Regions from separate parts of the Mesorhizobium sp. M7A.F.Ca.AU.001.01.1.1 genome, predicted to be linked through region 1. Evidence: riboswitches for the same ligand, from Rfam matches in the RefSeq annotation. Region 1 holds a riboswitch; each other region holds the start of a gene.
What was found. Region 1 has a riboswitch for cobalamin ahead of EN884_RS22835 (CbtB domain-containing protein). Riboswitches for the same ligand answer to the same signal wherever they lie in the genome.

Region 1 (5,340 bases):
GCGCTTCTGATCGTGCTGGCGGCGTTCTTCGTCAAAGGCGCTGATGCGAAAAAAGCCTGGCATGCGGTGCGGCGCGACGCGAAAAAACACCGCTCGCCCAATGCCGGCTGGCCGGAAGCGGCGATGGCCGGTGCGCTCGGCCTGGCGCTCGCCGGCCCGCGCTTCTATGGCGGCGTGCTGGTCGACGACGTCTTCATGGGCGAAGGTGGGCGGCGTGAAGCCGACAGCCTCGACATCAGGCAGGCGCTGAAACTCTATCGCGTCGCCGACTATCTGCTGATCGCTCTGTTCGGGTTGGTTTCGGTCGTTGTCATCGTTGTGACCTAACCTCACCCTCCCCCGTCTGGGGAGGTTGAGGAACACTCAGAACTCGATCCCCTGCTGCGCTTTCACGCCGGCGGAAAAATGATGCTTGGTCACGCTCATTTCGGTGACGAGGTCTGCGGCCTCGACCAGCGCCGGCTTGGCGTTGCGGCCGGTGACAACGACATGCAGGCCCTCGCGCCGCGCTTTTAGCGCGCCAACCACTCTGTCGAGATCGAGATAGTCGTAGCGCAGCGCAATGTTCAATTCGTCGAGCACCAGCAGGCTGATCGACGGATCGGCCATCAGTTCGAGCACCTTGGCCCAGGCGGCTTCGGCGGCAGCGATGTCGCGCTTCAGATCCTGGGTTTCCCAGGTGAACCCCTCGCCCATCGCGTGCCACACGACACGGTCGCCGAAGGCGGCGAAGGCGTCTTTCTCGCCGGTGTGCCACTTGCCCTTGATGAACTGGACGACACCGACGCGCTTGCCGTAGCCGAGCATCCGCAGCGCCAGCCCGAAGGCGGCCGTGGTCTTGCCTTTGCCCGGGCCGGTGTTGACGATGAGCAATCCCTTCTCGACCGTCTTGCTCGCCACCTCGGCATCCTGCACCGCCTTGCGCTTGGCCATCTTGGCGCGGTGGCGCTCTTCGTCCTTATCGTCGATATCGGTCATATCATTTCACCTTGAGCGGCAGCCCCGCCACCATCAGCAGCACCGTATCGGCAATCGCCGCGACCTGCTGGTTGAGCCGGCCGGCGGCATCGCGAAAGCGGCGCGCCAGTGCATTGTCCGGCACGATGCCTTGTCCGACTTCATTGGACACCAAGAACCAGGGTCCGCGCGGCCGCGACAGCACCTCCGCCAATCGCCGGCATTCCAGCTCGAAATCGTGTTCGGCCAGCATATGGTTGGTCAGCCACAGCGTCAGGCAGTCGACAAGCACCGGCCGATCGTCCGGCAAGGCGGCAAGCGCGCCGGCGAGATCGAGCGGTGCGTCGATGGTCGTCCAGCCTTCGCCGCGCCGCGACCGGTGCAACGCGATGCGCTCACGCATCTCGTCATCATAGGCTTGCGCCGTGGCGATATAGGTCCAGGGCGGCGGCAAGGCGGTTGCCAAAATTTCGGCGTGCGCGCTCTTGCCGGAGCGCGCACCGCCGATGAGAAAGGTCAGTGTCTTGCGATCAGGCAAAGCTGTCGCGCAGGCTGGTCGCGGTGCCGGTGAAGCGACCGCGCACCACACCGACGACCGCTCCGAGCACCAGCCAGAACACCAGATTGGTCACGGTCACCGCCACCACGAACTGGTGATGCAGCCCTTCCGGAATCGCCGTCTCGTAACTGTCGGGCTGCGGTGCCCCGACAACATGCGGTGCGACGATCAAAAGGACGGCAAGGATCGCCAGCGGCAGCGACTTGCGGAACGCGATCAGGCCGAGACCGGCAGCGGTTGCCGCCACCGTTGCCCACCACCAGATCTGGCGCTGGGTGAGATCGGCGGCCGGCATGGCCGGCAGTTCCGGCGGCAGGCCGAGGCCCGGCGCCAGCGTGAACACGGCAAAGCCGGCCAAGCCCCAGAACACGCCCTGGCGCCAACCACCGATACCGCCGGCGAATTCGGAAACCGCGACCAGGATCAACCCGAAGCCGATGCCGGTGACGATGTTGGCAAGCACGCTGAAGGCGAAACGCTCGAAACCGTCTGCCGGCGCCCAGCCCTCGTCTTCCGCCGCAGCAGTCGCTTCGGCAGGGGCCGGAGCGGCTGTGCTCATGGCATTGCTATCCGTTGCTGCCGGAGCGGCATGGTCATGGTGATGCCCGCCGCCCGCCTGTTCGTAGACTTCCGCCTTCAGGATCAGCGGCACGGTCGCATAGGCCTGCATGCAGGCGAGAACGACGCCGGCCACGAGCCCTGCGATCGCCGCGATGAACACGACGTTGCGAAACAGGTTCATGATGTCAGCCCCTCGTCAGTGGCAGGGAAACGCCATCGAATGGCGATAGTCGTGAGCCGCATTGTGGACCGCATCGATATGCGAGAAGCCGACAAAGCCCATCACGAAAATGCCGAGCAGCGCGGCGAGCGCAAGCTGCATGAAGCGCGACTGCGAGGAGACGGAAGCGCCGAGGGAGACGGAAGCGGTAGTCATGTCTTGTCCTTTCGCCCTCCACCCGAGGGCATCGAAGTCAGTTTCCTGTCGCCGGCAGGTCTCCTGGCTCACGGATCAGCGTCCTTCCCCACCTTCCCGAAGAAAAATCTTCAGTGGCATATGGAGAGGACTACCGCACACAGTTGCGGGGGCAGCCACGGCATTGGGCGAAATCCGCCCTTACCGCATTCCCTCTTGGCTCCAAAATGGAACCGGCGACACCGGCGACTATAGGCAGAATCCTCGCGTCCGGCAAACCAAATTCCGCCGGCGACCGTTGCGAATGCGCCATGAAGGTCAAAGCGATTTCGGCAGATAGCGCCACGTCACGAAGCCGCAGACCGCCGCCAGCAGGCCGAGCGTGACGAACACCGAGCCCAGGCCGAAGAAGGCCAGCACCACCGAATAGACCAGCGGCGGCGTCAGCTCGGAAAAGTCGAGATAGGTGCGATAGACTGCCGCCATCTGCGATCTTTCATAGGAGCGCACCGAGCGCATGAAGGCGGTCGAGCCGAGCGCGTCGAGTGCAATGGTGAAGAAGGCGCCGCAGAGCAGGAAGGCGCCGGTGAGCAGCGGCACGGTTTCGCCGACGAAGCCCGCCGCCAGAAGCGCGACCGACATGGCGAAATAGGCAAATGTCATGGTCCTGCGGCCGCCAAAGCGCTTTCCCGCCTTGCCCCAGAAAATCGCCATGAACAAAAGCGCGTTGCCGGCCGAAACCAGCAGGCCGCCGGCCAGCTTGCCCTCACCCGTAATGACCATGAACAGCGGCCCATAGACGAAGAACGTCGTCCAGAAACAGGAGCGCCCAAACGCGATCAGCCAGGCCAGCCTGAGCCTGGGCTGGGCGATGAAGCGGCCGATATTGGCGAGCGGATTGGCTGGTCGCGTCTTGCCGGGACGGATCGACGGGTTGTCGCCGAGCCGGTAGGTCCAGAACAATGCCAGCAAGGCTAACGCGAACACGGCCACCGCGCCATGCGCGGCATAGACGCCGAAGCGCGTGTAGAGGAAGATGCCGAGCGTCGGCCCACCGGTCCAGGCCAGCATCGACCACGCCATGCGCAGCGATTCGGCCTGCATGAAGTCGGTCTTGCGGATGTGGTCCATGATGTAGAGGTTGAGCGTGATCGACAGCGCGCTGGCGCCCATCACCCGGCACAGCATGCCGGCCAGTTGCCCGGCAAGCGTGTCGGTGACGAAGAACAGCGAGCCAATGGCCAGCAGGCAGGCGCCCGCCGTGTAGACCCAGCGCCGGGCGAAACGGCGGATCAGCATCGGCATGAACAATGTCACCGACAGGCCGAGCATCGCCACGACGGTGTAGAGGATCGAGACGATCTGCTCGTTGTGCAGGATCTCGTAAGCCTGGATCGGGATGACGCTCGACACCGTGGCGCGGGCGAAGGATTCGACCGCATAGAGCGAAGCGAAGGTGCGCGCGTCCGCGGCCTTGAGGGCCGGTAGCCAGATCGGATGGCGCACATGGGTGGACATTGCTTTCCCCGAAGCAGATTCACCGGGTCAAATCTGCCGTGGCGACCTCAGCGCCAATAAGAGGAAACCGACGTGCATCCGGCAAAAGCGAAGCCGGCCAAAGGCTTTCCGGCACTGGCCCAATGCCGCGGCTGATCCGGCGCTATCGGCAGGGTTGCCGGTCTTCTTTTGTCCCGGGCAACCGTGATAGTCCTCCAGCGGGGCTGAATCAGAATGCGAGACCATGAGCATCCAAACGCCGACCGCACCCGTTCAGGATCGACCAAAGCGCATCGTCGCCATCGACATCGTGCGCGGCATCGCGCTGATCGCCATGGCAAGCTACCATTTCACCTGGGATCTGGAGTTCTTCGGCTACACCGATCCCGGCCTGACCGCCTTCGGCTGGTGGAAGATCTACGCGCGCTGCATCGCCTCGACCTTCCTGTTCCTGGTCGGCGTCAGCCTGTATCTCGCCCACGGCCGACAAATCCGCTGGAACGGCTTCTGGAAGCGGTTCGCCATGGTCGCCGGAGCCGCGATCGCGATTTCGGTCGTCACCCGCATAGCCACTCCGGACGGCTTCATCTTCTTCGGCATCTTGCACGAGATCGCGCTGGCCAGCCTGCTCGGTCTCGCCTTCCTGCGCCTGCCGGCGCTGCTGACGCTTGTCGTCGCTGCGCTCGTTATCGCCGCCCCCGTCTATCTGCGCTTCGAGGCCTTCGATCACCCATGGCTGTGGTGGGTCGGCCTGTCGGCGACCAATCCGCGCTCCAACGACTACGTTCCGCTGTTTCCGTGGTTCGGCGCCGTGCTTGCGGGCATCGCGGTGACGAAACTCGCCGCAGGTGCCGGCCTGCTTGCCAGGCTTGCCAATCTGGCGCCCGGTCGCTTGGCCAACCCGCTGGTCTTCATCGGTCGGCACAGCCTGGCTTTCTATTTGATCCACCAGCCGCTGCTGATCGGCTGCGTCTGGCTGTTCTCGCAGATCATGCCGGCGCAGGTCGAAACCCCGCAGGTGAATTTCCTCAAAACCTGCCAGCTGTCCTGCGAGCAGTCGCGCGACACCGAGTTCTGTACGAGCTACTGTGTCTGCATGCTCGATACACTCGAGGGCGAGTCCACGCTTGATAGGCTCTACAACAACGATCAGACTGCGGAGTGGAAAGCGCATTTGTCCGATCTCGCCGGCATGTGCACCGCCAAGACCGACAGCAAGTTGATGGAGGGAGGGGCCGAATGACCGAGAACCAGCCGAAGCCGGGGCTCATACCGTGGCCGCCGCTGATCTACATCGCCGCCATCGCCGTCAGCATCGCACTGGGCCTGCTCTATCCCCTGCCCTGGATCGGCGACCTGCTGGGCGATATCCTGTTCGCGGCCGGCTGGGTGGCGCTGTTTGCCGTCGCCG
Region 2 (10,124 bases), on a different contig from region 1:
TGGAGGAAACCAATGGCCGATGTCACGCTAAGACAAGTGAAGAAGTCCTACGGCAATCTGAACATTCTCCACGGCATCGACCTCGATATTAGGTCGGGCGAGTTCATCGTCTTCGTCGGCCCGTCGGGCTGCGGCAAGTCGACATTGCTGAGGTCGATCGCCGGGCTCGAGGAAATCACCTCCGGCGAACTCAGAATAGCCGGCGAAGTGGTGAACGACGTGCCGCCGTCGAAGCGGGGCATCGCCATGGTGTTCCAGTCCTACGCGCTGTACCCGCACATGACCGTCTACGACAACATGGCGTTCTCGATGAAGATCGGCAAAGAGAACAAGGCCGAGATCGACCGCCGCGTGCGCCAGGCCGCCGAGATCCTGCAGCTGACCAAATATCTCGACCGCCTGCCCAAGGCGATGTCGGGTGGCCAGCGCCAGCGCGTCGCCATCGGCCGCGCCATCGTGCGCAATCCGAAGGTGTTCCTGTTCGACGAGCCGCTTTCGAACCTCGACGCCGCGCTGCGCGTCGCCACCCGCATCGAGATCGCCAAGCTCAAGGAATCGATGCCCAACACGACCATGATCTACGTTACCCACGACCAGGTCGAGGCGATGACGCTGGCCGACCGCATCGTGGTGCTCAAGGACGGCCATATCGAGCAGGTCGGCACGCCGATGGACCTCTACAAGAAGCCCGGCAATCTGTTCGTTGCCCAGTTCATCGGCTCGCCGGCCATGAACATCCTGCCGGCGACCATCGAAAAGACCGGAAACCCGACCGTCGTCAGCCATGTCGGCGGACGCAAGGCGACCGTGCCGATTGCGACGCCGGCTTCGGCAAAGGGCGCTGCGGTGAGCTTTGGCGTGCGGCCGGAGGACCTGATCATCGCCAGCGGCGCGGACTATCTGTTCGAGGGGACGGTCGACTATGTCGAGCAACTCGGCGAGGTGCAGCTTGTCTATGTCGACATCGGCCGCGCCGATCTGCCGCTGGTGACCAAGCTGCCCGGCAATGTCGAGGTCAAGCGCGGCTCGACATTGCGGCTGAGCGCCAATGGCGAGGACCTGCATATCTTCGACGCGGATGGACGTTCTTTCGCGTTGCATGAAGTGGAAGCAAAGGCGGCTTAACCGCAATTACCGTGTCAGGCACAAAAAAGAGCGGCGGGCCGGGCCCGCCGCTCTTTGACTTGGAGATCGACTTCGGTTGTTAGTTGTTGCCGAAGAGGTTGCGGTCGGCACCTTGCGGAGCAGACTTCTGGGTGGTGTCACCCGACGAGTTCAGCAGCTTGTAGACCGGCGAACCGGTGTTGCGTACCGAAGAGGTGCGCGTGCTGTCGACCGAAGTCGTGGCGGCAGGCTGATTGGCACCATTGGAGCCAAAATTGTCGCTGCCGGCGAAGGCACTGCCGGTGATGGCCAGAACGGCGGCGGCAGCAATAAGGATCTTGTTCATTTTAGTCTCCTGAATTCTGGATTTCGCCAGGACGGCAGACACAGCTGCCGTCGGTTGCGAAATTGGTTGTTAGCGACCGAAGAGGTTACGGTCGCTGCCCTGAGCGGGCGTCTGGGCAGCCGGTTCCGAGGTTTTGGTGGAAGCCGTGTACGACTGGTCCACAGCGGCGGCAGGCTGGTTGGGGCCGTTCGAACCGTAGTTGTCGCTGCCCGCGAAAGCGCTGCCGGTGATGGCCAGAACGGCGGCGGCAGCAATGAGGATCTTGTTCATCTTGAATACTCCTGAATGTCTGAATTTCGCCAGGGCGGCGGGCGAGCCCGCCGTCGACCGGGAAACTGGGAATCGGCTGTTAGTTGTTGCCGAAGAGGTTGCGGTCAGCACCCTGGGCAGGCGCCTGAGCAGCCGGTTCCGACTTCTTGGTCGAAGCGGTGTACGAGCTGTCGACAGCAGTGGCTGCCGCGGCGTTGGAACCGTAGTGGTCGCTACCAGCGAAGGCGCTGCCGGAAATGGCCAGAAGGGCTGCGGCAGTGAGAATGATCTTTTTCATTTTTGGTACTCCAGTATCGTCTTTTTTCCGTCCGTCTAGCGGCGTGTCTTGGAAATGAAATCGCGTCGTTCGGACAGCCCCGATGTGGGAGGGCAAGGTCGTCTTTTCCAATCACGAAGTTGTTCCGTGTGGACCATGAATCCACACCTTGAAATTGTGCCAACGGAATCTAGGGATGCATTTTTCTTCTTCATATCAGTGTGTTAGGTGTAGCCACCTGATGGATCACTGACTGTTTCAGAGGCCCAGCGTTCACACCGTCCTGCACGCACCGTCAACAGAAACGAACCGTTCGGTTCGATTTTAGGGCGAACTAATAGTCATTTTTCGAAACCATTAACCTTTTTTGACCCCCCGCGAAGGGTCGGATTCGGGAAGATCGCAGCCGGCAAATGGCCGCCCGGGAGGTGGGATCTCGGCCCGCGACGAGCTGCAGTAGCGTTTCGCATGCCGTGTCGCGCCGCATGGATACGATGTCGTTTTCATGCCGACGGCGCGCCCGCGATCGTGGTTAGATCATACCATCTCAGGTGCCGCTTCGTGACGACGAGGCGGAGAATTGGGAAGCCGGTCAGAATCCGGCGCTGCCCCCGCAACGGTGGTGGAGTTCAAGTCGCAACGGGAGACCACTGGGCAACCGCCTGGGAAGGTGTCGCGATGGTCCGCAAGGACAACTCCAGAGCCCGGAAACCAGCCCGAGATTTTTAGACTCGACTGATCGCGGTGGGCGGTCAAGAGGTGGATAGCGCATGTCCGGCACACAGCCGGCCTGCGCTTCAATCCTTCCTCCGTCACCACCAGTTCAGTCCTTAGGAACGAGGACAGGACATGGATATCCGCAACGACATGCTGAGGCTCCTGAAGGGGCGCCGGCAAGGCTTTTCGCTGGAGCAGCCCTTCTACACCGATCCGGACTACTTCAAGCTCGACATGGAGCTGATCTGGTATCGCGACTGGCTGTTCATCGGCCATGATTGCGAACTGCCGAAGCCGGGCAGCTACATCACCGTGCAGGTCGGCGATTATCCGGTCGTCCTTGTCCGCGACCAGCACGGCAAGATCAACGCCTTCCACAATTCCTGCCGCCATCGCGGCAGCCGCGTGTGCAACACGGAGAAGGGTACCGCGGCAAAGCTCGTCTGCCCGTATCATCAGTGGACCTACGAGCTGGACGGCCGCCTGCTGTTTGCCCGCCAGATGGCCGACGGTTTCGACAAGAGTGATTTCGGCCTGAAGCCGGTCGCCTGCGAGAGCGTCGGCGGCTACATCTTCATCTGCCTGGCCAAGGAACCGGCAGATTTCGCGCCGATGCGGGCGATGATCGAACCCTATCTTTTGCCGCACCGGCTGCGTGAAGCAAAGATCGCCTTCGAGAGCACGATCGTCGAGAAGGGCAACTGGAAGCTGGTCTGGGAAAACAACCGCGAGTGCTACCACTGCGCCGCCAATCATCCCGAGTTGTGCAAGACCTTCCCCGAGGCTCCAACCATAACCGGCGTCCATGGCGCCGACAGCGACCCTGAAATGGTCGCACACTGGGCCAGATGCGAGGCATCAGGCTTGCCGAGCAAATTCCGCATCGATCCGGCAGGGCAGTACCGCGCCACCCGCGCGCCGCTGCTGCGCGATGCCGTCAGCTACACCATGACGGGAAAACGGGCGGTCCAGAAGAACCTGTCCGACAGCGTTTCAACCGACCGCATCGGCTCCTTGCTGCTCTATCACTATCCGACGACCTGGAACCATATCCTCGGCGACCACGCCGTTACCTTCCGCGTGCTGCCGATCAGTGCCACGGAAACCGCAGTGACAACGAAATGGCTCGTCCACAAGGATGCGGTCGAAGGCGTCGACTACGACCTCGCTGAGCTCACCCATGTCTGGACCGAGACCAACGACCAGGACCGCCGCATCGTCGAGGAAAACGCCTTCGGCATCCTGTCGCCGGCCTATGAACCAGGCCCCTATTCGGAGCTGCATGAGGGCGGCGTGATCCAGTTCGTCGAGTGGTACGCGTCGTTCATCGGGCCGCGCCTTGCCGAAGGCGGCCGGCCGGCCCTGCGCAGCGTCGCCTAGCCCAGGGGACAAGAGGATGAATGCGATGACGGACCTTGGCCTCTATCGCCATCTCGACCAGATGACGCCCTGGAACGACAGGCTGCAGGTGCTGGAAGTGATCGGCGTCAGCGACGAAGCGCCTGACGTGAAGACCTTCACCTTCCGCTCCGACAACCAGACCTGGTTCCGCTACAAACCGGGGCAGTTCGTGACTCTGGAACTGCCGACATCGGACGGGCCGCTGATGCGCACCTACACGCTGTCGTCCTCGCCGTCGCGGCCGTTCTCGATCGCGGTGACGGTCAAGGCGCAGGCGGGCAGCACCGGTACGCGCTGGATGTTCGACCATCTGACGCCCGGTTCGCACGTCAAGGCCTATGGGCCGACCGGCGACTTCTCGCTGCACAGCCACCCGGCCGCCAAATACCTGTTCATTTCGGCCGGTTCCGGCGTGACGCCGATGATGTCGATGCTGCGCTGGCTGAACGACTGCGCGCCATGGACCGATGTCGGCTTCGTCAACTGCGCGCGCCGCCCGGAAGAGATCATTTTCCGCAAGGAGCTCGAACTGCTCGGCAGCCGCATGCCTGGGCTGTCGCTCGGCTTCATGATCGAGGAGCGGTCGAGCCGCGAGGGCTGGTTCGGCCATATGGGCCGCATCGACGCGATCCGGCTGCCATTGCTGGCGCCCGATTTCCGCGAGCGCGAGATTTTCTGCTGCGGCCCCGATCCTTTCATGCGCGCCGTGCGCGGCATGCTGGACGCAGCCGGCTTCGACATGGCGAAATACCATCAGGAAAGCTTTGCCGCGCCTGCCGTGGAGGAGATCCCGGCGCCGTTCTCGCCGCCGGCGGAAGACGGCGCCGCTGCCACCGTGGAGGCCGTGACACCGATCCGGTTCTCGCATTCCGATGTCGATGCCGAATGCGTCGCCGGCCAGACCGTGCTGCAGACGGCACGCGCCTCGGGGGTGCGGATTCCCGCCGCCTGCGAGTTCGGCCTGTGCGGCACCTGCAAGGTGAGGAAGGTCGCGGGCGACGTCGAGATGAGCCACAATGGCGGCATCCTCGATCACGAAATCGAAGACGGCTTTATCCTCGCCTGTTGCTCGAAGCCGCTTTCGGCGCTTGAAATCGAGGCGTGACCGGCAGGCACGGTCAGAGGCTGTCCATGCCCGCGCGGCCTGCAGCTGCGCTCGGCCGGGCCTACGCCATCTTGCCAAAAACCCTGCAAATGGTTAGACGCCTGCAACGGTGGGGTTGACCGTAGGGCCCGAAGATCATCTCCGCGGCCTGCTTCGGCGGGGAGCAAACATGCGACAATCCGGCGTATATGCCATTGCCAGCAAGGATATCGTCTTTGAATCCTTCGATGGCGAAGCCGTCGTTCTCGACCTGACCACCGGTAAATATTTCGGCTTCTCTGATTCAGGCAGCAGGCTTTGGGATGCACTGTCGTCCGGCGTGCCTGCCTCCGAACTGGTCGGCGCCGCGACCGGGATTGGCGCCCTCGATGCCGCCGCGATTGACGGCTTTGTTTCACAATTGCTCGAATTCGGTTTGCTGGCGGCCGCAACCGATGGCGTGGCAAGACCGGTTCCCAGCGAATTGCTGGCTCAGCTCGCCGCTGCCGGCGAGCCCCTCAAGGTCGACATCCATGACGACCTTGCCGACCTCATTGTCGTCGATCCCATCCACGAGGTCGAGGAGCCCCTCGGCTGGCCCGCAGTGAAGCAGGCCAACTGAGGCGCGCCAGGCTCTCGTTGCCGGACGGCTCCGGAACAGGCAGACCATGCCGAACGTCACTCTCGAAAACCTGACTGACTACGCACGTCATGTCCTGGCGCAAGCGCAGAGCAGCGCCGCGCATTATCCACTGACCTGCAAGGTGGGTTTGCCGCATCTGGAGTTGACCGCTCATGTGAGTGCCGGCGCGTTGGCGGATGCCTTCGCTCATGGCTTTGTCACGGCTGCGGACAACCGAGCGCCTGCCGACATCTGCCGCATCTTCGTCGCACATCCCGGCATTGACGGCATCGCGGCACCGGCCAGATGGGGCCAAGGACCCTTCACGCAGCATGGCTTCGCCACCAGGCTGGCGGAAGCCGGATTGCGCGGCAACCATTTCCACGACCTGGATTTCTGGCAGTTCTATGATCCGCAACGTCGCGTTGGCGTGCAATTGATGGCCTCGGCCGATGCCTTTCCACCGTGGGAGCCGGGAGCGCCGCTGCGCCCCTTCCTCCATTGGGAATATGCGGCACGTGGCATGCGGCTGGCCCATGCGGGGACGCTCGGCACCAAAGGCAGGGGCGTACTGCTGGCCGGCGCGGGCGGCGCCGGGAAATCCGGGACCGTCGCCGCCGGCCTCCTCCACGGGCTGGACAGCGTCGGCGACGATTATGTGCTGGTCGACCTCTCCAACGGCGTGACTGCCCGCCCGTTGTTTTCAACACTCAAGCAGGATCCCCAGGGATTCGCGCGACTTGGGCTGGATCACCGGCTGCCAGCTCATAGCCCGCTCAACTGGCAAGGCAAATATGCTTTTCACATTCATGACATCGCGCCCCGGCCGGTGCCTGAAACCCTGGACATCGTTGCGCTGCTGGTGCCACATATCGGCGGAGGCGGGGCAAGTTCGATCGTGCCGGTGTCGCGGAGGGATGCCATGATTGCCTTGGCGCCGTCCGGCATAGCGCAGATGCCGGGCGAGCGGGAGAGCGGCTTTCGCTTCTTCAGCGACCTGACCCGCCTGCTGCCATGCTATCGTCTGTCGCTGGGGACGCAGCCACAGGAGATAGCCGGCACGATTGCGGACTTTCTTGTGCGGGGCGCTTCGTGAAACTGAGCGTGATAATGCCCGTCTATAACCGTGAACGCTATGTCGTTTCGGCATTGCGCTCGCTGGTGCGGCAGCGGGACGCCGCCGATCTCGACATCATCGTCATCGACGACGGTTCGACCGACGGCTCTGCTGAGGCCGTACGCTCGATGATGGGCGAAAACCCCTGCATCCGACTCTTCCAGCAATCGAACATGGGCGTGGCCAGGGCGCGCAACGCCGGGCTGCGGCAACTGCCGCCGGATGCGGAGTTCGTGTCATTCCTGGATTCTGACGACATCTCGCTGGCCGGACGGTTCAAGGCCGATCTCGCCCGCTTCGAGGCTACCTCCGGGCTTGAGCTAACCTATTCGCTGATGACGCTGGTCGACCGGATCGACGACGAGAAGCTCGAGCCGGAGGCGGACTGCTGTACCATGACGCTTCGCGGAATTTCGCTGAGCACCGCTCTCTTCAGTCGAACGCTTGTCGATCGCATCGGCCATTTCGACGAGGACTTTGAGCAGTCCGAGGACACGGATTATCTGTTGCGAGTCTTCGAAACCGGTCCGCGCTACGAATTGCCGAACACCGTCGCGATCTACTACCGACGCCACGCCGGAAATGTCACCAAGGAACATAGCGGCAGGGTCCGCAACCACTTGCGTGCAATCCACAAGTCGATGCGGCGGCGCAAGGCCGATCCGTCACGGCGAGAGGTCCAGGGCATCTTCGAATTGAAGAGTCCCGCCGATTGGCGGATGCCATGATGCTCGAGACAATCGGCTCGGATCAGCCAAGCCCGCAACGCTGCTGGAGACGCCGATGAGGCTGAGCGTCATCATGCCGGTCTACAATCGCGAACAATTCGTTGGCCTGGCGCTGCGCTCGTTGCTCAGGCAGCGCGAAGACATCGATCTCGACATCATCGTCATCGACGACGGGTCGACCGATGGCTCGGCAGCCGTCGTACGGTCGTTGATCGACGAGGCCCCATGCATTCGTCTTTTCCAGCAGATCAATGGCGGGGTCACCAAGGCGCGCAATGCCGGGCTGAAGCAGTTGCTGCCGCAGACGCGTCTGGTGTCGTTTCTCGATTCGGACGACATCTCCCCGATAGGCCGCTTCAAGGCGGATCTCGCCTGCTTCGAAGAGGATCCTGGCCTCGAGCTGACCTATTCGCGCATGACGCTGGTCGACAAGATAGATGGCGAGACACTGGAACCGGCCGCCGACAGCCACTCCATCACCGTGCGAGGGATCCACCTGTCCGCCGGGATCTTCGCGCGAGACCTCATCGAGCGCACCGGTGGTTTCGACGAGGATTTCAAACAGGCCGAGGACACCGACTATCTGTTGCGTATCTTTGAGAGCCAGGCAAAATACGTTATGCCCGATACGGTGGCTCTCTATTACAGGCGTCATCCCGGCAACATGACCAAGGAAGCCGATGTGCCCTTTCGCGAGTTCATGCGCGCCATTCACAAGTCGATGAAGCGTCGCAAGGCCGATCCCAGCTTGCGCCGGGTGGAGGGGATCTTCGACTTCAAGGATCTCGCGCAGTGGCGGTTCCTTTGATGGCAGGCTACGGCGTCGTCATTCCGGCTTTCAACGCGGCCGCCACCATAGGCGCTGCCCTGAACTCCGTTCTGGCCCAGACGGCAAAAGCGGAGGCCATCGTCGTGGTCGATGACGGTTCGACCGACGATACGGCCGCGGTGATCGATGCGATGAACCTGCCGGTGACGGTGCTGCGACAGGACAATGCCGGACCCGGCAGCGCAACGACCCGTGGCATTGCGGCACTCTCGACGCCGCTCATCGCGACGCTCGATGCCGACGATTTGTGGCTGCCGGACAAGATCGAACAGCAACTGGCCTATCTCGGCCGTCATCCCGGGACAGCGGGCGTCTTTACGCACTGGCGGACGTTTCGCGGCGACAGCCCCGATTTGCCCGATGCGGCCAGTGGAGCGGGCTGGTCGCGCACGACGATGATGATCCGCCAGGAGGTGGTGCAGAGCGTCGGTCCCATCATCGACCCACCAGGCGGTCGCGGCGAGATGATCGACTGGATCGCCCGGGTTCGTGAGGCAGGCTTTGTACTTGCCATGCTCGACGACGTGCTTGCATTGCGCCGCATCCGTCCGGGCAGCCTTTCCTACGGCCGCGATCCGGCACGCGACCGGGGCTATATCCAGGTCGCAAGGCTCGCCATGCAGCGGCGGGCCCAGAACAAGGCGGGCTCCAGTTGAACGCCAGGCCTGTTCGCCGCATCAGCCGCCGCTTCCCGGACTATGGCTGGTCGTGGCCCACCGGCCAGTTGGACCTGTTGCTGAAGGCGGCGCTGCTCTCCGATGAGGACGCAGCCGCTGCCTGCGCCGCGCGCTGGCTCGACGAGAACGACATCGACCTCGTCTCGTTTCGAGAACATCGTCTGCTCGCCGCCATCTCCGACAGGTTCGGCAGAAAACTGGCCGGGCATACCGCGCACCCGCGCCTCGTCGGCCTGCAGAAGATGCTGTGGACGAAGTCGCGCATGGCGATGCGCGAGGCCGAGCCGACGCTGAAGGCGATGGCCGACGGCGGCGCCGACATCATGCTGATCAAGGGCGCCAGCCGCATTGCCTTGAACGCGTCGGCGCAGCGTGGTCGGGTGGCGCATGACATCGACATACTGGTGCGCCCGCGCGACATGGCTGCCGTCTTCGACATCTTGCGCGACCGCGACTGGCAGATCGCCTCGGGCGTCAGCGCGCAATATCTGCGAACCCGGTTGGCGTCGCTGCGGTCGATGAACTTCTTCAAGGGCCGTTTCGGCGACATCGACCTGCACCAGCTCGGCTATGATGGGTCGCAGACGAGCGCGGAAGACGACCTGGCGATCTGGCAACGGGCGGTCCCGGCACAATTCAGCGGCGTCGCGGTCTTCGTGCCATCGCCGGCCGATCGCATGGCACTGGCCATCGCCCATGGCGGCCTCGACGCCCACACCCACAGCGACTGGCTTGTCGACTGCGCGGTCGCCATCCATGCCGAAGACGTCGATTGGGGGATGTTCCTCGACATCGTCGGAAGACGCGGCCTGGCGGTTCCAGCGGCGGTGGCGTTATCCTATCTGGCGTTCGAGATCGGCATTCCGGTGCCGGAACGGACAATGGCCAGAATCTTCGAGATGGCCGACCGGGCTGGCCTGTCGCGTTGGTCGTCGGTTCTGCAAGCCAAGCCGCGCACGGATTTCGGCGGCCT
Region 3 (8,320 bases), on a different contig from region 1:
GCGCTCTTAGCCCGGCCGGCCAAATCTTTTTGCTTTTCCCTACTCCCTTACTGCCCTACTCCCTTATTCCCCTGCGAGCAAAGCGAGCACTTATGCCTTACGACCAGAAGAAAATCGTCGAAGCCCTGCGTGCTTTCGAACGCGGCGAGATCGTCGTCGTCATGGATGATGACGGGCGCGAGAACGAGGGCGACCTGATCGTCGCCGCTGTCCACTGCACGCCCGAAAAGATGGCGTTCATCGTTCGCCACACCTCCGGCATCGTCTGTACGCCGATGCCGCGCGAAGAAGCCAAGCGGCTGAACCTTGCCCCCATGGTCGCCGACAACGATTCCGCCCACACCACCGCTTTCACCGTCAGTGTCGATTTCAAGCATGGCACCACGACCGGCATCTCGGCCGAAGATCGCACTTTGACCGTTCGCAATCTTGCCAACGGCAATGTCGGTGGCTCGGATTTCGTCCGCCCCGGCCACATCTTCCCGCTGATCGCGCGCGAAGGCGGCGTGCTGATGCGCTCAGGCCATACCGAAGCAGCGGTCGATCTGTGCAAGCTCGCCGGCCTGCCGCCGGTTGGCGTCATTTCCGAGCTGGTCAATGATGACGGCACCGTCAAGCGCGGTCCGCAGGTGCAGGCTTTCGCCGAGGAGCATGGCCTCAAGCAGGTTTCGGTCGCCGACCTCATCGCCTACCGGCAGCGCAAGGAAACGCTGGTCGAACGCGTCGCCTGCTCGGAAATCGACACGCTCGGCGGCAAGGCACAGGTCTTCACCTACACGCTGCCGTGGGACTCCATGCATCACGTCGCCATCGTCTTCGGCGACATTCGTGACGGCGAGGACGTGCCGGTGCGTCTGCATTCGGAGGATGTGGTGACCGATGTCTTCGGCACCAGCCACCGGCTCGACGCCATCATGAAGACAATGGGCGAGCGCAGGCGCGGTGTCATCGTCTATCTCAGAGAAGGCTCCGTCGGCGTTGCGCATCAGGAGCGCAAGCGGCCGGCAAGCGGCGACCGCGAGGATCACGAAGAGGCGCGCCGCCGTGAAAACGAGTGGCGCGAGATCGGGCTAGGCGCCCAGATACTCAAGGATCTCGGCATCTCCTCGATCAACCTGATCGCCTCGCGCGAACGCCACTATGTCGGCCTTGAAGGTTTTGGCATCCACATCGCCAAGACCGAGATCCTCTGAGCCTCCCGTCGATCCGGTTGCCGGAGAAGACGGATGAATGCGTCCCTGCCTTCCAGCCAGCGCAGCGAGCGGCTTTTGCTGCGCCGCCCAGAAGAGGCTGATCTGGATTTCCTGATCGATCTCTTTTCGCGCCGGGAACTTGTTGCGCATCGTCCGGGCCCTGTCCCGGATACAGCCCAGCAGAGCGCCGCGCGGCTGACGCGCGACATCGGTCATTGGCACAAGCACGGCTTTGGCCGCTGGGCGGTCGAGGCGGATGAAAAGCTGGTCGGCTTCGGCGGCGTCACGGTATCGGCGGATTTCGACGGTCTGAACCTGTCCTATCATCTTCATCCGGCGAGCTGGGGACATGGCTATGCCACGGAATTGGTGACGGAAGCACTGCGCACCGCGTTCGGCCCCTTGCGTGCCGATCGGGTTGTCGGCCTCGTCCGCCCCGCCAATCCGGCTTCGCGACGGGTGCTGGAGAAATGTGGCTTCGTCTTCGAAAAAGAGGTGATTCTGCACGGGGCGCCAACGATAGTTTTGGCATTGGCGCACCCAAGAAGAGTCAATATTTCAGGCCCGGCTGCCTAGAGCGGCGCGCCCGGCCTAAGGCCCGGGCGCGCCGGAACTATTCCGCAGCAATCGCGGCTGCTTCGCATCCGTCCGTCTCGCACTCAGCCGTGGCAAGGCTGCGCTGGCCAAGCAGCACCGTGGCCAGCGCGATCGTGCCTGAAGCCACAGAGACCCAGAACCCGTTCTGGGCACCGAACGCATCGACCACCGCGCCGGCCGCGAACGAGCCGAGCGCCATGCCGATGCCGATGCCGGTCATGACCCAGGTAATGCCTTCGGTCAGCATCGCCTCCGGCACATGCCGCTCGATCAGGCCGAAGGCGGTGATGAAGGTCGGCGAGATCGCCACGCCGCTGATGAACACGGTCAGCGCCAGCAGTGGCACGGTGTCGGCGGTGAGCGGCAACAGCGTGCCGAGCGCGACGAGGGCGACTGCGATGGCCAACTGGCGTTGCAGCGGCGCCTTCAGGCTGAGCGCGCCGACGATGATGCCGAGCACGAACGATCCCAGCGCATAAACGCCGATGACAAGGCTGGCGGCGCCGGGCTGGCCAAGCTCCTTGGTGATCGCCACGGTGCTGACTTCCGTCGTCGCGAAGGTCGCGCCGATGAAGATCAGGGCGAAGGTGATGATCTGAACCGGCCGCAGGCGGATCGCCGAGCCGCTTGAGCCATGGTCCACCGGCCGCACTTGCGGCTCCGTCGAGCGTTGCAGGATGAAGGCCGCTGATCCGAATGCGAGAAATAATGTGCTCACCAGAACGCCGGCTTCCGGGAACAGGGCAGCACTGAGACCGACCGATAGCGATGCCCCGGCGATATAGACCAGTTCATCGGCCGCGGACTCGAAGGCGAATGCGGTGTTCATCTGCGGCCGTCCGCGGAAAATCTCTGTCCAGCGCGCCCGCACCATCGCCGGCATGCTTGGCATGGCCGCGGCCAGTAAGGCCGACACGAACAGCGTCCACACCGGCCAGTCCTGGTTGGCCGCCGCTATCAGGACGGCGAAAGCCAGCACCGCGATGATGGTGGTGGGCACGACGATCCGTGTCTGGCCCAGGCGGTCCACCAGTCTGGATATCTGCGGCGCAACGAAAGCGTTGGCCAGCGCGTATGTTGCCGAGACGGCTCCGGCCAGCCAGTATTCGCCACGCGTCTGCGACAGCATCGCCACGATGCCGATGGGCGCCATGGCGATCGGCAGGCGCGCCATGAATCCGGCGGCCGCAAAGCCCTTGGTTCCGGGGGCACGAAAGATTTCCGCATAGGGATTTTGCATGGGTGGTTCCTCGACAAAGGACGATTCGGCAATTACATACGAAGCGTATGATTGTTAAATAGAGCATACGCCGCGTATGTCAATTGGCATACGTTACGTATGTGAATAGGGCCAGAAGCCATGCACAGACCCCGCAAGGAGATGATCGCCGAGACGCGCGCAAAGCTGATCGCGGCGGCCCGCCATGCCTTCGGCACAACAGGCTATGCGGAAGCCTCGATGGATGATTTCACCGCTTCGGCCGGGCTGACGCGCGGCGCGCTCTATCATCATTTCGGCGACAAGAAGGGGCTGCTGCAGGCGGTCATAGCCCAGATCGACGGCGAAATGGCGGCGCGCATCAATGAGGTCGCGTCGAGAGCGCCGACCCGCTGGCAGCATTTCGTCGACGAGTGCTCGACCTATATCGAGATGGCGCTGGAGCCGGAAATCCAGCGCATCATGTTCCGGGATGGCCCGGCCGTGCTGGGGGATCCAGCGCAATGGCCGAATGCCAGTGCGTGCATCGTGTCAATGACCGACCATCTGACCGCGCTGCAGGAGGAGGGGGTCGTTGTCTCGAGCCTCGACCCCGAGACGGCCTCGCGACTGATCAACGGAGCGAGCAGCCAGGCAGCGCAACGGATCGCCAATTCGGACGACCCCGAAGCGACGTCCAAGAAGGTGGTGACGGCGTTCAAGCAACTGCTCGAAGGCCTGCTCAAGAAGCCGGATCCGCAGTCGAATTGAAGTTCCCACCGGAGCTTTTCGTGCCGGCAGCTGTTCCCGATAGGAATTTTTTCTTGACACCTGCCCTCAGCTAAGGTACATATTCGTCCATGGTGCTGATTTGCGCCGGTGACCCGCCGCACAGGCGGGTTTTTCGTTTGATGCTCCGTCAGACAATGCGCCGGCGAAAGGCTGCGAAAGAAAACCGTTGCCCAGAATTCGTCGCCCTGTGGTGCCAGGGCCGGCAATTGACAATCGCCGGGTTGAGTTCATCCTCTTCCACCATCTCTGAGGCGGAGGGGCACATGTGGGATTTCGAGATCGGCCGGTCGGTGTCCATCATGATGCGGACCTGGCCGTTCATCGTCTTTCGTATGATCGTCTATTTCGGCATCACGCTGGCCTACATCATGGCGACCGGCACCGGTGCCTCGGTCGGCTATGGCGTCGGCCATATCTCCACCGATCCCGACGGGCCCATGTCCTTTGCCCTGTGGGGCGGCGTGGTCGGGTTTGGCATCGTCTCGATCGCGGTCTACTGGATCCGCGAATACATCCTCTATATCGTCAAGGCCGGCCACATCGCCGTCATGGTTCATCTGATCGACGGCCGCGACATTCCCGGCGGTCAGGACCAGATCGCCTACGCCAGGGATGTCGTCACCCAGCGTTTTGCCGAGGCCAATATCCTTTTCGTCGTCGACCAGCTCGTCAAGGGTGCCATCCGCGCCATCACCGGCCTGCTCGGCGGTATCGCCGCCTTCCTGCCGATACCGGGCCTGAGCGGCCTGGTCTCCTTCATCAACACGGTGATCCGCCTGTCGCTGACCTATGTCGACGAGATCATCCTCGGTTACAACATCCGCATCAATTCAGCCTCACCCTTCGAGACGGCGCGCCAAGGCGTCGTGCTCTATGCCCAGAACGGCAAGGTCATGGTCAAGAACGCCGTCTGGCTGGCGGTCATCATGTGGGGCGTGTCGTTCGTCATCTTTCTGATGATGCTGGCGCCTGCCGGCGCCATTCTGTTCCTGATGCCCGGCCAGCTCGCCGGCTGGGCCTTCGTGCTCGCCATCGTCTTCGCCTGGGCATTCAAGGCGGCCTTCATCGAGCCTTTCGCCATCGCTTGCCTGATGCAGGTCTATTTCAAGACCATCGCGGGCCAGGTGCCGGATCCGGCCTGGGACGCCCGGTTGGCCGAGGCGTCGTCGAAGTTCAGGGAGCTCAAGGACAAGGCGCTCGCCTCCTTCGGCGGTTCGCGCTGGGGTACGGCCGGCGCCACACCCTGATCGGCCGGGCAGGTGGTGTCTGGTGAGGCAGAAACGGTGTTGAGGCGCGCCACGGTGGACTTGAGCTGTGTCTCGCCTTGCCCGGAAAACGTCTCGCTCATGATCAGTTCCGGCAGCGGCAGCCGCCGTCCCCAACCATGCGTTTCAAGGTCCGGTTTGGAAGCGAACTCGGAAACACGGCCGACGCAGAGATAGGCGATTGGCGTTACGTGATCCGGAATGGCCAACAGCCGCTTCAGCGCCTCAGCCTCGATGATGCTCACCCAGCCGACGCCAACGCCCTCGGCACGCGCGGCCAGCCAGAAATTCTGCACCGCGCAGACGGTGCTGTAGAGATCCATCTCCGGATTGTGCCAGCGTCCCAGCGGCGAACCCTTCGAGCGCTGCCGGTCGCAAGTGATGCAGATGTTGAGCGCGCTCTCGCAGATGCCTTCCAGCTTGAGCTTGCGGTACAGCGCCTGTTTTTCCGCCTCGATCGCCGGCAGTTCCTGCTCGCGCGCGGCCAGGAACAGGTCGCGCACCTCCGCTCGTCGTCCGGCATCGCGAATGACAATGAAATTCCATGGCTGCATGAAGCCGACCGATGGCGCGTGATGGGCGGCAAGCAGCAGCCGCGCCAGCACGTCGTCATCGATCGCGGTGGGCAGGAAATGGCTGCGCACGTCGCGCCGCGTGAACATGGCGCGATAGACCGCATCGCGCGCATTCTGGTCGAATCCATCGTCAATGGCAGCGGTCATATGTTCCGGCATCGCTTGTCCCCTTGCGATTGCAGATTCAAAACGGTCAGAGCGTACTTTGTGCGTCCAAATGGACGCACGTCGCTCTGATGCCACCCGCCCGACCATGCGGATGACGATGCCTGCCAGGCCGGTCTTCTGGCTTGGGATCAACCCGCGTCCGGTGCCTTCCCGTCATCGACAGTGGCATTTACCGGCGCGGTCCCCCTCACAGCGTTGGGCACGCCACGGAATTCAACCGTGTTCCCGATTCTCCCGCTTGCGGCGGGCACCAGGCAGTGCCAAGGACTTTACGCCGAAGCGCCGGCGAGGCCAATGCCTGCGGCGACACGAATGGACGCAGGCGCGATTTTCCCCAGTCATCGGCCGCCCGTGCATGGCCTTTGTCGATCCGGGTCACTAGATTAGGACGATGACCACCCGTCTCTACACGCATCCGATCTTCCTCGAGCATCTCACGCCGCCCGGACATCCCGAGCGGCCCGACCGCCTGCGTGCCATCGAGCGCGTGCTCGACGAGGAAGCCTTTGCCGGGCTCGATCGTATCCAGGCGCCGGAAGGCGACGAGGCCACCATCCTCTACGCGCATCCCGCCGATTTCGTCGCCCGCGTGCGCGCCGCCATTCCCGACGAGGGGATTGCCCGCATCGATGCCGACACCACTGCCAGTCCGAAGAGCTGGCAAGCGGCGATCACCGCGATCGGCGCCGCCAACGCCGCCGTCGATGATGTCTTTTCGGGCCGCGCCGACAACGTCTTCGTCGCCGCCCGGCCGCCCGGCCATCATGCCGAAAAGACCACGGCCATGGGCTTCTGCCTGTTCAACACGGCGGCGATCGCGGCGCGTTATGCGCAGAAGAAACACGGTGTCGAGCGCGTTGCCATCGTCGACTGGGACGTGCATCACGGCAATGGCACGCAGGATATTTTCTGGGACGATCCCTCGGTGCTCTATTGCTCGACACACCAGATGCCGCTTTATCCCGGCACCGGAGCGAAGACCGAAACGGGCGCCGGCAACATCGTCAACGCACCGCTGGCGCCGCAGACCGGCAGCGAAGTGTTTCGCGATGCCTTCCTGTCGCGCGTCCTGCCCGCGCTCGACAATTTCGCGCCCGACCTGATCATCATTTCGGCCGGGTTCGACGCGCACCACCGCGATCCGCTGGCCGAGATCAATCTGACCGAGGATGATTTCGATTGGGCGACCGGCCAGCTGATGCAGCGCGCGGCACGCCACAGCGGCAACCGGCTCGTCAGCCTGCTCGAGGGCGGCTACGATCTGCAGGGATTGGCATTTTCGGTCGCCGCCCATGTCGGGCGACTGATGAAAGGATGAACGATGGCTGGTGAGACCAACGAAGACGTCAAGGCGATGAGCTTCGAGCAGGCACTCGATGCGCTGGAGAAGATCGTCGATGATCTGGAGCGTGGCGACGTGCCGCTCGACCAGTCGATCAGGATCTATGAACGTGGCGAGGCGCTGAAGGCGCATTGCGACCGGCTGCTGAAGGCCGCCGAGGACAAGGTCGAGAAGATCAGGCTGTCGCGCGACGGCAAGCCGGTTGGAACGGAGCCGCTCGACGCGGATTGAGGCCGGTCCGAACGATGGCCTCGCCTCACCGGTTTTTGGACATGATCATGATCGAGGATATAACTCGTTGCGATTGAAACAGCTCAAGGACAAGAGGAGATACGGAAGCGATGTGCAGAAACATCAAGACCCTGTTCAATTTTGATCCGCCGGCAACCAATGACGAGGTGCGCGACGCGGCCCTTCAGTTCGTCCGCAAGCTGAGCGGAACGACGCGACCCTCGAAGCAGAACCAGCACGCCTTCGATCATGCCGTCGACGCCATCGCGGCCTCGGCGCGCGAACTGCTCGATTCCCTGGAAACCCATCAGCATCCGCGCAATCGCGAAGAGGTGGCGGCCAAGCTGCGGGCAAAGGCGGCCATCCGCTTTGCCTGATGCGGCCAGGCGGCCTTCGACCACCGACAAGGAGAGTCCATGAGCTTCTTCCCCGGGAAAGACCCTGAGGTGGGCGATGCGTTCGCCAGCGATCAGATCGAATTGATGGTCATTCCGAACGCCAAGGACATCGGTGGTTTTCAGGTGCGCCGTGCCCTGCCAACGGCAAAAAGGCGGTTGGTCGGTCCGTTCATCTTCTTCGACCGCATGGGTCCCGCGATCCTGCGGGCCGGCCAGGCGCTGGACGTCCGTCCGCATCCGCATATCGGACTGTCGACGGTCACCTATCTGTTCGACGGCAAGATCCGGCACCGCGACTCCCTCGGCACCGAAATGGTCATTCAGCCCGGCGACGTGAATTTGATGACCGCCGGCCGCGGCATCGTCCATTCGGAGCGTACGCCGGAGGAACTGCGTGGCGCGCCGATGTCGGTATCCGGCCTGCAGACATGGCTGGCGCTGCCGGACGACAAGGAAGAGGTGGCTCCTGTGTTCGAGAACACAGGAGCGCTCAGGCTTCCCGAGATTGATGCCGAAGGCGTCAACGGGCGCCTCATCATCGGCGATTTCCAAGGATTACGG

Region 2: another riboswitch for cobalamin. It lies ahead of EN884_RS09725 (aromatic ring-hydroxylating dioxygenase subunit alpha); the one in region 1 lies ahead of EN884_RS22835 (CbtB domain-containing protein).
Region 3: another riboswitch for cobalamin. It lies ahead of bluB (5,6-dimethylbenzimidazole synthase); the one in region 1 lies ahead of EN884_RS22835 (CbtB domain-containing protein).

Annotation. Positions count from the first base shown of each region.
Region 1 covers NZ_RZPF01000416.1:141-5,480, forward strand. The annotation lists partial or broken gene EN884_RS22815 (cobalamin biosynthesis protein) at 1-327, shown strand, start outside; gene cobO (cob(I)yrinic acid a,c-diamide adenosyltransferase) at 364-978, opposite strand; gene cobU (bifunctional adenosylcobinamide kinase/adenosylcobinamide-phosphate guanylyltransferase) at 980-1,495, opposite strand; gene EN884_RS22830 (CbtA family protein) at 1,488-2,258, opposite strand; gene EN884_RS22835 (CbtB domain-containing protein) at 2,274-2,453, opposite strand; cobalamin riboswitch at 2,489-2,685, opposite strand; gene EN884_RS22840 (MFS transporter) at 2,751-3,950, opposite strand; gene EN884_RS22845 (DUF1624 domain-containing protein) at 4,174-5,172, shown strand; gene EN884_RS22850 (isoprenylcysteine carboxylmethyltransferase family protein) at 5,169-5,340, shown strand, end outside.
Region 2 covers NZ_RZPF01000113.1:768-10,891, reverse strand. The annotation lists gene ugpC (sn-glycerol-3-phosphate ABC transporter ATP-binding protein UgpC) at 13-1,125, shown strand; gene EN884_RS09740 (DUF680 domain-containing protein) at 1,205-1,450, opposite strand; gene EN884_RS09735 (DUF680 domain-containing protein) at 1,520-1,720, opposite strand; gene EN884_RS09730 (DUF680 domain-containing protein) at 1,800-1,997, opposite strand; cobalamin riboswitch at 2,509-2,711, shown strand; gene EN884_RS09725 (aromatic ring-hydroxylating dioxygenase subunit alpha) at 2,826-4,073, shown strand; gene EN884_RS09720 (hybrid-cluster NAD(P)-dependent oxidoreductase) at 4,099-5,199, shown strand; gene EN884_RS09715 (PqqD family protein) at 5,369-5,800, shown strand; gene EN884_RS09710 (hypothetical protein) at 5,847-6,896, shown strand; gene EN884_RS09705 (glycosyltransferase family A protein) at 6,911-7,645, shown strand; gene EN884_RS09700 (glycosyltransferase family A protein) at 7,701-8,453, shown strand; gene EN884_RS09695 (glycosyltransferase family A protein) at 8,453-9,130, shown strand; gene EN884_RS09690 (nucleotidyltransferase family protein) at 9,127-10,124, shown strand, end outside.
Region 3 covers NZ_RZPF01000191.1:1,033-9,352, reverse strand. The annotation lists gene ribB (3,4-dihydroxy-2-butanone-4-phosphate synthase) at 93-1,193, shown strand; gene EN884_RS14105 (GNAT family N-acetyltransferase) at 1,227-1,769, shown strand; gene EN884_RS14100 (MFS transporter) at 1,807-3,030, opposite strand; gene EN884_RS14095 (TetR/AcrR family transcriptional regulator) at 3,151-3,759, shown strand; gene EN884_RS14090 (hypothetical protein) at 4,044-5,027, shown strand; partial or broken gene bluB (5,6-dimethylbenzimidazole synthase) at 5,150-5,767, opposite strand; cobalamin riboswitch at 5,878-6,058, opposite strand; gene EN884_RS14080 (histone deacetylase family protein) at 6,180-7,106, shown strand; gene EN884_RS14075 (exodeoxyribonuclease VII small subunit) at 7,110-7,361, shown strand; gene EN884_RS14070 (DUF2277 domain-containing protein) at 7,472-7,738, shown strand; gene EN884_RS14065 (pirin family protein) at 7,778-8,320, shown strand, end outside.